2 regions of the Arthrobacter sp. 05L421 genome follow, and region 2 is predicted to be linked to the other one. Evidence: riboswitches for the same ligand, from Rfam matches in the RefSeq annotation. Region 2 holds a riboswitch; the other holds the start of a gene.
What was found. Region 2 has a riboswitch for thiamine pyrophosphate ahead of thiO (glycine oxidase ThiO). Riboswitches for the same ligand answer to the same signal wherever they lie in the genome.
Positions count from the first base shown of each region.

Region 1: it holds a riboswitch for thiamine pyrophosphate, as region 2 does, so the genes downstream of both, AC1DKQ_RS08710 (ECF transporter S component) here and thiO (glycine oxidase ThiO) in region 2, are expected to answer to the same signal.

Region 1 is NZ_JBFTOC010000005.1:133,061-138,592, forward strand. Features, by position in the region: gene AC1DKQ_RS08705 (ABC transporter ATP-binding protein) at 1-1,560, opposite strand, end outside; gene AC1DKQ_RS08710 (ECF transporter S component) at 1,592-2,239, opposite strand; TPP riboswitch at 2,306-2,449, opposite strand; gene AC1DKQ_RS08715 (heme-degrading domain-containing protein) at 2,636-3,181, shown strand; gene AC1DKQ_RS08720 (DUF4235 domain-containing protein) at 3,221-3,484, shown strand; gene mnhG (monovalent cation/H(+) antiporter subunit G) at 3,555-3,974, opposite strand; gene AC1DKQ_RS08730 (MrpF/PhaF family protein) at 3,964-4,242, opposite strand; gene AC1DKQ_RS08735 (Na+/H+ antiporter subunit E) at 4,239-4,784, opposite strand; gene AC1DKQ_RS08740 (Na+/H+ antiporter subunit D) at 4,781-5,532, opposite strand, start outside.
Region 2 is NZ_JBFTOC010000001.1:184,866-190,397, reverse strand. Features, by position in the region: gene AC1DKQ_RS00815 (RNB domain-containing ribonuclease) at 1-857, opposite strand, end outside; gene AC1DKQ_RS00810 (ferritin-like fold-containing protein) at 899-1,570, shown strand; gene thiE (thiamine phosphate synthase) at 1,595-2,290, opposite strand; TPP riboswitch at 2,317-2,437, shown strand; gene thiO (glycine oxidase ThiO) at 2,432-3,673, shown strand; gene thiS (sulfur carrier protein ThiS) at 3,670-3,906, shown strand; gene AC1DKQ_RS00790 (thiazole synthase) at 3,912-4,736, shown strand; gene AC1DKQ_RS00785 (4a-hydroxytetrahydrobiopterin dehydratase) at 4,790-5,461, shown strand; gene AC1DKQ_RS00780 (hypothetical protein) at 5,510-5,532, opposite strand, start outside.

The DNA.
Region 1 (5,532 bases), on a different contig from region 2:
GTGCGTCACAGAGACGACGGCGGTGCCGGCGTCGAGGAGCTCGGACAGGAACGACGCGAGTTCGGCCCAGGTGTTGGCATCCTGGCCGAAGGTGGGTTCGTCCAGAACCAGCACCTGCGGGTGCGCCGCCAGCACCGTGGCTACCGAAAGGCGGCGCTTCTCGCCGCCGGAGAGCGTGTAGGGGTTGGCGTCCACGAGATCTGTCAGCCGCAGCCGCTCCAGCAGCTCATCCACGCGGTCTTCGCCGTAGCCGAGGTGGCGGGGGCCGAACATGAGCTCGTCCAGGACCCTGCCCGTGACGAACTGGTGCTCGGGTTCCTGGAACACGGTGCCTATTCTGGCGATCAGCTGCTGGGGCTTCCACCGGTATGGATCGGTTCCGGCGCCGCTGCTGAATCGACCAATGGAGTGGCCAGCAGAGTGACCGCCGGAGTGGCCACCCGCGCCCCCAGCGAGCTCCGGAGCGGCCGAGACCGTCCCGGCAACGGGTCGCAGGAGACCGGCCAGCGTCAGCGCGAGGGTGGACTTCCCCGCGCCGTTCGGTCCGGTGATGGTCAAGGCCTCGCCGGCGCGGACCTGGACCGAAACCCCGGTCTGGACCGGACGCGGCGCGATCGTGCGGAAGCCGTCGCGCAGCCCGGCGCGCCGCGGCCGCTCGCGGGACACCGCGAGCCCGTCGGCCGCGAGCAGGAGCTGCCCGGCGTTACGCGCCGGCAGCCGCGTCCGGGTCGCCGGGACGTAGCCCGGCACCCAGACGCCCGCACCAATGAGCATGTCCCGCGCCTCGGCCAGGACCTGGTCCGGCGGCCCGTCAATGAGTACGGCGGAGTTCAATACCGCGGAGTCCGGGGCGGACCCGGGCTGCAGCACCACAATCCTGTCCACCAGGTCTTTCCAGATCCCCACCCGGTGCTCCACGACCACCAGGGTGGCGCCGGTCTTGTCCAGGCAGCGGCCCACGGCATCCCGGACCTCCAGGACGCCGGCCGGGTCGAGGTTGGCGGTCGGCTCGTCGAGCAGCAGCAGCCCCGGCCGCATCGCGAGGATCCCGGCGAGCGCCAGCCGCTGCTTTTGTCCGCCGGAGAGGGCCGCGGTTGGGTGGTCCAGCGGCAGCCCGCCCAGCCCGACGTCGTCGAGCGCCTCGCGCACGCGCGGCCAGATCTCTGGCGCCGGGACCGCGAGGTTCTCCGCCCCGAAGGCGACGTCGTCGCCGACGCGGGAAAGCACCACCTGGGTTTCCGGGTCCTGCTGCACAAGCCCGGCGCGGCCGCGCTGCGCCCGTGGCGGGGCACCGTCGATCAGCAGGCTTCCGGTCTCGTCGGCGTCGCCAGAGTCGCCCGCTAACCCCGAGGCGCCGGCCGCGCCGTCGCCCAGCACGCCAGCCAGGGCGTGGAGCAGGGTCGATTTGCCGGCGCCAGAGGGCCCCAGCAGAAGCACGCGCTCCCCCGGCCGGATGTCCAGGTCAAGGCCGCTGACCGCGGGTCGGGGCCGTCCGGCATGCCGCCAGCCCCAGCCGCGGGCTGTGACGGCGGCCGGCCGGACGCCTGGTGAAGATCTCATGGGTTCCCTGCAGAATTTAGGATGGGAGGGATCAGGAGAACACGGGTTCCGTGGCAGCCTTGCGGGAGGCAAAGGAGCCCAGCACTCCGGTCTTGGCCAGGCCGCGGGTGGCGAGCCAGGCCAGTCCGCCGGCAATGATTGCGCCCGAGATTGTGGTGAAAACGATGTAGGCGAGCTTGTCCCCGGCTGCGTAGGCGATGTTCCAGCCCCACGGCAGGAAGGAATCGTTCAGGCCGCAGAAGAGGCCCGCGCCGGCTCCGGCGAGCAGGGACACCGGCAGGTTGAACTTCTTGTAGAGGAAGGCCGCGAAGACCAGTTCCGCGCCGAGGCCCTGCAGGATCCCGGAGATCAGTACGGTGGTGCCATACTGCGAACCCATGATGAGCTCGCCCGTGGCCGCGACGGTTTCACAAAAGAGTGCGGCACCCGGTTTGCGGATGATGAGCATGCCCAGCACCGCCGGGATCATCCAGCCGCCGGCGTACAGTCCGCTCAGCGGCGGGTAGAGCGCGTTGACCGGGGCGGAAATCAGGTTCGCGCCCTGGGACCAGGCCCAGAAAATGACGCCGCCGGCAACGGCGATCAACGCGGCCACCACGATGTCCACCACCCGCCAGCTGTAGTCGCGCCGGGCGGATGAACGGCTGGCGGAACCATGCTGTGCTGAAATATCTGTCATGTCGTCCTCCTGAGGAACAGGAGGGGAGGGTGCTCCGGCTGGCCTCGGCTTCCGCCGCCCTCCGCGCACCCTGAGAACTCGACTCCCTTGCGCCGGTACTAACCGGATCAGGTTCGAGGGTCTGCGGCTGTCCGCACTCTCAGCGCCCACCAACGGTTTCCCCGGATATTTCCGGCGATGCCCGGCGGCGGCGCTCCCCTGTCGTAAATTATTTCGCCCTTGTGGGCTGGCTCAGTTTACACCCGGACGGCCGGGTTTTCAGTGGTGTGCCGTCACAATCGGGGGCCGGAAAGGGCCGGCCACCGCGGCCGGGAAAAGCTGCTTGATAGAGTCGACGTGTCGGACACCCGGACCCGCCAGCGGGCGGCCGCGTCACCTACGGGAAGCTGGATTATTTTGCCGCAGACACCAGCCACACACGATCCCTCCGGGGAATACGACCCTGACTCGAGCGAGCCGCAGCCGCCGGGGTCACTGGCGGCGCTCATCGGCCGCGTGCTGGCCGAGATGGATGCGCTCCAGTTCGCCGCGTTCAGCAAGGACGATGCCCTGGACCTCGGCCTCCTCCTGGTCGAGCTGGGCAGGCAACGCTCGCTGCCCATCGCCGTCGACATCACCAAAGGCGAGCAGGTGCTCTTCCATGCCGCACTGGACGGCGCCACGCCGGACAACGAGCGCTGGATCAACGCCAAGAAGCGCACCGCACTGCGGTACGAGGTCCCGTCGCTGCTGGTGGGCCTCCGGGCCCGGGCTGCCGGCGGAAGGATCGAGGACAACGCCTGGTGGGATCAGACGGAGTTCGCCGCCCACGGCGGAGCGTTCCCGATCTACGTGCGCGGCACGGGCGCCGTCGCCGTCGTCACGGTCTCCGGCCTGCCTCAGAAGGCGGACCACGACCTCGTGGTCGAGGCCCTGCGGATGGTCCTGACACCGGAACGCTAGGCTAGGGGAAAGCCGTTCCCGTCCCAAGGAGACCGAAGAATGAACATCGTCATCAAGCTGCTCGGCACCGGCATCAGCCTCTTGGCCGGCTTTGCCGGCACCAAGCTGGTGGACACCATCTGGGAAAAGTCCACGGGCAACAAGCCGCCCACGGGCCACGAGGACGACGTCCCCACCACGCTGCGCTCCGCCCTGACCTTCGCCCTGATCTCCGCATCGGTCAGCGCCATCATCCAGGTGCTCGCCAACCGCGGCACCCAGCGCGCGATCACCCGCTTCGCCAAGACCCAGGACGTCGTCTGACCTGACTCGGCTAGCCGCGGCACCGGCCGCGGCATGGCCGACGACGCTGGCCGCCGCGCCCCGCACGGGCTCAGCGGCCAGCGTCGTCGTCGTCCACTGCGTGGTTGGCTGCCTGCTGCGCGGCTTTCTGGGCGGCTTTCTGGGCAGCTTTCTGGACTACGGCCCCAAGCTCGTCGGAGCTCAGCAGCTCCGGATGCAGGTGCTTGGTCCGGTAGCCGGCCCGGCCCACCATGTGGGCGGACACGGGAACGGTGAGCAGTTGGAAGAGCCAGGCAACCATCAGGACGGGCCACACCCACCAGGTGCGCATCTGCAGGCCAAGGGCCGCCAGCAGCAGGAACAAGCCCAGGACCTGCGGCTTGGTGGCGGCGTGCATCCTGCTCATGAGGTCCGGGAACCGCAACAGCCCGATCGCGGCGCCGAGGGACATGAGCGCGCCGACCACCATGAACACGGCGGAGAGGGCATCGATCACTGTTTCAGGATTCACGGATGCCCTCCCTCCTCTCGGCCACGAAGCGGGCCACGGTGACCGAGCCGACGAAGCCGATGAGGGAAATCGCAACGAGCAGCATCAGGTTGTTGAGGTGCCGGTTGACGGCCATGTCGATGCACAGGGCCGCCCCGAAAATGGCCAGCAGCACGTCGGCGGCGAGCACCCGGTCCAGCAGCGAGGGGCCCCGTCCGATCCGGATGATCGCCCCCGCGGCGGCCAGGGAAAGTACGACGGCGGTCACCGTCAGGACGGTCTGCATCATGCGGGGATCTCCTGTGTCAGGGCGGACAGTTCGTCTTTGGTCCCCATGATCCTGATCAGCCCGGCCTCGGTGTTCCGGACCTCTTTGCGCAGCTTGGCCGCGTCCTGGGCATTGCGGACGTTGATGCCGTGGATGTAGAGCGTGGACGTTGACCTGTCCACCTCCACCACGAGGGATCCCGGAATCAGCGAAAGCACATGCCCGGTGGCCGTGACCAACAGGTCGGAGTGGCTCCGGAGCGGCACGGCGACGATGGCGCTGACCACGTTGGGGCCGCGGACCACGGCGAGGTACAGGACCTGGAGGCTGGCCGCGACCACCTTTCCGAGGAAAATGAGGGCGAAGGGCACGGCTCGGAGGACGTTGAAGCGGCCGCCGAGCTCCACCGGGGGCAGATAGAAGATACGCGCCACGAGCACGGCGATGAGGGCCCCGAAAAGGAGATTGCCCGGGCTGAAGTTCTGCCACAGCGCTCCCCAGACAAAAACAAGCCACACCAGCAGCGGCAGTTCCTGGCGCAGCGAGATCCTTTTCCGGTTCATTTGCCGCCGCCCTGCTGCTGGGTCTGCCCGGGCTGAACCGCCGCAGGCACGGGCGGCACCGGCGCGTCCTCGCCCAGCACAGCCTGGATGTACGGGGACCTGTCCAGCATTTCCTCGGCGGACTGGTCGGCCACCCTGAACAGCGGCCCGGCGAAAACCGTCAGGGCCACGCCAAAGACCACCAGGCCCAGGGTAGAGCCCACCATGGTGCGGGGCAGCAGGGTCACGTTCGTCTTCCCGGCCCGGTCCCCGGTGGCGGAGTCCGCCGGTGCCGCCAGAAGCACCGGATCGGGGTGCTCAGCGTCCTCCGGCTTGCGCCAGAACGCCCGGTTCCAGACCCTCGCGATCGCCAGCAGGGTCAGCAGGCTGGTCAGCACGCCGCCGATCACCAAGGCGTAGGCCAGTGGTGTGCCCAATTCGACGCCTGCCTGAAGCAGCCCCAGCTTGCCCAGGAAACCCGAGAACGGCGGGATTCCGGCCAGGTTCATGGCGGGAACGAAGAACAGGACCCCCAGAACTGGGGAGAGCTTGGCCAGCCCGGCCACACGGTCCATGGATGAGCTGCCGCCGCGGCGTTCAATCAGGCCGGTCACCAGGAACAGGCTGGTCTGGATGGTGATGTGGTGGGCCACGTAGAAGACCGCGGCGCCCAGGCCGGCCACCGTGGACATGGCCAGGCCGAAGACCATGTAGCCGATGTGGCTCACCAGGGTGAAGGACAGGAGTCTCTTGATGTCGCTTTGGGCCA
Region 2 (5,532 bases):
AGGGCCTGGGTCTGGCGGTGGAAGTGCCGCAGCGACGCCTCATCCGGGGCGGGCATGGTGCGCAGGATGCCCACCTTGCCCCGGAGCATGAGAGCGGCGGCGGCCATCCCGGTCATGAGTGAAATCTGGGCGTTCCAGTCCTCGACCGGCAGCGGCGGGGCGGCCACGATCCGGTAGCCGCCGTCGGGCAGCTGCTGGATCTCCTGTTCGGGCATATTCAGGCTCGCGCCGCCGCGCAGGCGTTCCTGCTCCACCCGCTTGATGCCCACCTCTTTGAGCAACTGCAGTACCGGGGACGCGGTGCCGGCGTCGAGCTCGGCCTGGACGCCCTTGTAGTTGAGCTTGGCCCGGCTGCGGACCTGCGCCCGGCGCACGAGGACCGCGGTCACCTCTGCGGCGGCGTCGAGCTCGAACTCCCAGACGAACGCCGCGCACAACTGCCCGGCGAGCAGGCTGCCGGCGGCCTCGCTGATGATCTCCGGGTGCAGCGGAATCCGGCCGTCCGGGGTGTAGAAGGTCTGGCCGCGGCGCCGGGTCTCGGCGTCGAGCGCCCCGCCCGGGGCGACAAAGGAGGGGACATCGGCGATGGCGTAGAACACCTTGTAGCCCCCGTTGCTCCGTTCGATGAACAGGGCCTGATCGAGGTCGGTGGACGATGCCGGATCAATGGTCACGAACTCGACGTGCGTCAGGTCCAGGTCCGGCAGCTTGTGCTCGGCCACCGCTGCTTCCGCGTCGCGCAGCACGCCCTCGGGGAACGGACCGGGCAGTTCCAGCGTGGTGCGCAACGCCTTGAGAGCCTCGGCAAGCTGGTTCTGCTGCTCGTGGACACTGGGGGTCAGGCGATGATGTGACACGAAAATCAGGGTAGCCCGATTTCCGCTATTAGTCTTGGATGATGAGCGCAACTGCGGACGATCCTGCCCTCTACAACAGCTTGGTGGCGGATCTGCTGGGGGTCCTGGCGTACGGCGAGCTTTCCGCCTTCGAGCGGCTGTCCTCGAGTGCCCGGTATTCGCCCACGCTGCATGACCGTGCGGTGCTGGGCAGCATGGCGGTGGTCGAGTTCCAGCATTACGAACTGGTCCGCGCCCGGATCGAGCACATGGGCCTGGACACCGAGGCTGTCATGCTGCCGTTCCAGCCGTCGGTGGACCACTTCCACGAGCGCACGCGCCCGGCGGACTGGTATGAGGCGCTCATGAAGGCCTACGTGATCGACACCGTCTCCGCGGACTTTTACCGCGCCGTCGGCCGGTACGTCGACGCCGGGACCCGGGAGCTGATCGGGCAGGTCCGCTCCACCGGCGAGTCCACGGCCGTGCTCCAGGAGCGGCTCAAGGCGGCCCTGGCCGATGATCCCCGGCTGGCGTCGCGCCTGGCGCTGTGGGCCAGGCGCCTGCTGGGCGAGGTCCTGACCCATGCCCAGCGGCTCAGCCTTGAGCACGCGTTCCTCGCCGGGCTCTCGGGCCTGGACGACGCCGGCGCCAGGGAGCTGGTCAGGGGCCTGACGGCCGAACTCGCAGCGAACCACGCCCGCCGGATGGCAGGGCTGGGGCTCGCCGGCTAGGTTCAGTGCAGGCCGGGAACCTGCCTAAGATGCCGCGGCGTCCAGCGCCGCCAGCAGCGCACCTGCGGCGTGGGCCGGATCAGGGGCGTCGGTGACCGCCCGGACCACCACGATCCGCCGGGCGCCGGCCTCGACTACCTGCTCAACGTTGCTGAGGTCGATCCCGCCGATCGCGAACCAGGGCATGACGCCGTCCACCTTGCCGGTTCCCTCAGCGTCCGCCCGGCCGATCGCCTGGGCGGCGTAGCGCACCAGGTCGAGGCCGACGGCGGCGCGTCCCGGTTTGGTGGGCGTCGCCCAGACGGGGCCCACACAGAAGTAGTCGAGCCCTTTGCGGCCGGGCGAGGCAGCAATGGCGGCGTCCACCTGTTTCGGGCTGTGGGTGGACAGGCCGATCACGGCGTCTTTGCCCAGGAAGCCGCGGGCGGCGTCGAGCGAAATGTCCTTCTGGCCGATATGGAACACGGGTGCCCCGGACAAGGACGCGATGTCCGCCCGGTCGTTGACGGCCCACAACCGTCCGTGGCGCTGGGCCGCGGCGTGCAGGACCTCCAGGAGTTCGAGTTCCTCGGCCGCCTCAAGTGTTTTATCGCGCAGCTGGATGATGTCCACACCGCCGGCGAAGGCGGCGTCAACGAAGTCCTCGAAGTCGCCGCGGTCCCTGCGGGCGTCAGTGCACAAGTAGAGGCGGGCGGTGGTGTGGAGGGGGTCCTGGCTCATGGGTCCAGCCTAGTTCCTCTAAACTGGGCGCATACCGCGGGAGCCCGCAGCAGCCAAGTCGCTGCTGCAGGGCTGAGAGGGCGTCAGAGCCGACCGCTTGACCTGATCCGGCTAGTACCGGCGTAGGGAAGGAATTTTTTTATGGGCACACGAGCCGGCCGCGCAGCCGCCGCCGCAAATGACGCCGCCGACGTTGCCGTGATCGGCGGCGGGGTGATTGGCCATGGCATCGCGTTCGAGGCCAGCCGCTCGGGCCGGTCTGTGGTTTTGATCGACGATGCTCCCGGCAGCGGAGCCAGCTGGGCCGCGGCCGGCATGCTGGCCCCCGTCAGCGAGCTGCATTACCAGGAGGAGCAGCTGCTGGAACTGATGCTTGAGTCGTCCCGGCTGTGGCCCGGATTCGCTGCCGGCCTCGACGCCGGCGGCGCGGATTCCCTGGCCGGTACCGGCTACCTGACGACGTCGACCCTCGCGGTCGGGGCCGACGCGGCGGACCGGCGCGCGCTCGCGGACCTGAGGGAGGTCCAGCAGGCCTGCGGCCTCACCGTGGAACCACTGACAGTGCGCGAGGCCCGCAGCCGGGAGCCCCTGCTGAGCCCGGGCATCTCCTGCGCCTTCGACATCCCGGCCGACCACCAGGTGGACCCCCGGCTGCTGCTCACCCGGCTCGCCAGCGTGCTCGGCGCGGAGGGCGGGAGCTTTGTCCGGCGGCGCGCGGCGGGCCTGCTGTGGCAGGACGGCACGGTTGCCGGGGTACGGCTCGCGGGCGGCGGTTCCGTGCGGGCTGCGGAAACGGTAATCGCCAACGGCCTTGGCGCCGCCGGGCTCGAGGACCTGCCCGCCGGGCTGGCGCTGCCGCTGCGGCCTGTCTATGGCGACATCCTCCGGCTTCGCGTGCCCCCGCGTCTGTTGCCGCTGCTCACGGCCACCGTGCGGGGCATGGTGCGCGGGGTCCCGGTGTACATCGTTCCCCGCCAGACCGGCACCGTGGTGATCGGAGCCACCCAGCGTGAGGACGGGCCGTCGGATCCCCATGCGGTTTCTGCCGGCGGCGTCTACCAGCTGCTAAGGGATGCCCAGCAGCTGGTGCCCGCGGTCGCCGAGCTGGAGCTGCTGGAAGCCGCGGCGAGGGCCCGGCCCGGCACGCCGGACAACGCCCCGTTGCTGGGACGGGTCGCCCGCCCGGACGGTGGGGACGTCCCGGGGCTCATCATCGCCACCGGTTTCTTCCGGCACGGCGTCCTGCTGACCCCCGCGGCTGCGGCCGTGTGCCGGCAACTCATGGACGGGACGCCGGACCCGCGCTGGGATGGGTTCCGCCCCGACCGTTTTTCCCGCACCCCGGACACGTCCGGGGACAGCCCCAAGAAGGAAGCAGCATGAACATCAGACTGAACGGAACGGAGCAGAGCGTCGCCGACGGCGCCTCCGTCAGCACTCTCGTCAGCCAGCTCACTGGCCGCAGCATCGGCCCCGACGGCCGGGCTGCCGACGGGGGCAAGCTCGGTGTCGCCGTGGCCCGCAACGCTGAGGTGGTGCCGCGCAGCCAGTGGCACGCCACGGCGCTCGCCGACGGCGACGACGTCGAACTTGTCACGGCAGTCCAGGGAGGATGACCAGCATGATCGAGACAACGTTGGCAGCAACACCAGCCGCACCCGCGGCCGGGGCAGTGGCCGACCCGTTCGTGGTCGACGGCGTGACGCTCGGCTCCCGCCTCATCATGGGCACCGGCGGTGCGCCGAGCCTGGACGGGCTGGGGGCGGCGCTCGTGGCTTCCGGCACCGAGCTGACCACCGTGGCAATGCGCCGCTATTCGCCAGCGGAGACCGGCTCTCTGTTTCAGCTGCTGGAGAATCACCGGATCCGGGTGCTGCCCAACACGGCCGGCTGCTTCACAGCCAGGGACGCCGTTCTCACCGCCGAGCTGGCCCGGGAAGCCCTGGAAACGGACTGGGTCAAGCTCGAAGTCATTGCCGACGAGCACACCTTGCTGCCGGACGCCGTCGAACTCGTAGACGCCACCGAACAGCTCGTGGCGCGCGGCTTCAAGGTCTTCGCCTACACCAACGACGATCCCGTGCTTGCCCTCCGGCTCGAAAACCTCGGCGCGGCGGCCGTGATGCCGCTGGGCGCCCCGATCGGCACCGGCCTGGGCATCCTGAACCCGCACAATATCGAGCTGATCGTCTCGCGGGCGTCCGTGCCCGTGGTGCTGGATGCAGGGATCGGCACAGCCTCGGACGCGGCCCTGGCGATGGAACTGGGCTGCGACGCCGTGCTGCTGGCTACGGCCGTGACCCGGGCGCAGAATCCCGTGCTCATGGGCGAGGCCTTCAAGCATGCCGTCATCGCCGGTAGGCTGGCAAAAAAGGCTGGCAGGATCCCGCGCCGCGAGCACGCGCTGGCGTCCTCGGCGATGGAAGGCCGGGCCGAGTTCCTCTGAGTCCGGCCGCTCCGGTAGGCCGTCTTGTCGGTCAACCAGTGAAGGAGACTGTCATGGCAGCCACGGATGACATCCTCACCCGCCCACAACTCGACGAAGCGCTGGCAGGCCTGCCGGATTGGCGGTACCGCCTCGGCGGGCTGGTGACCGTGTACAAGGCGCCGACGGCGGCCGCGGCACTCGAGCTGATCGCCGCCGTCGGGCGCCTCGCCGAAGAGCAGAACCACCACCCGGACCTGGACTGGCGCTTCAACCGGGTCTTTCTTCGCTACAGTTCCCATGACGTCGGCTCCGAGGTGACGCAGCGGGACGTCAAGGCGGCCGCTGCGGCCAGTGCGGCGGCCGCCGCAGTCGCTGCCACCGCGCAACCGGGGCTGTACCGGACCGTGGAAGTAGCCATCGATTCGGAGAATCCCGCCGGGATTTCGGAGGTCTGGCGGGTCGCCCTCGGTTACCGCAAGGGCAGACTCGGGGATCTCACGGACCCCTACGGCCGCGGCCCTTCGCTCCGGTTCCGGGAAACGACCACCCCAAGGGCCAGCCGCATCCATGTGGACATCCACCGGAGCCAGGCCGAATCCGGGCCCGTACTGGACCAGACCGCGGCTACCGGGGCATTAATCAACCGTGACCACGCACCCCATTGGGTGGTGGTCACGGATGCGCAAGGAAACCGGCTGTGCTTGTGTACCGAGGACGGCCACGGACCGGACCTGCCGGCGTAGGGCACTGCCCTGCCGATGCCCCGCCTGCTGGTGCCCCCGGAGGGGCCGTTAGAGCTTCAGGATTGCGGTGA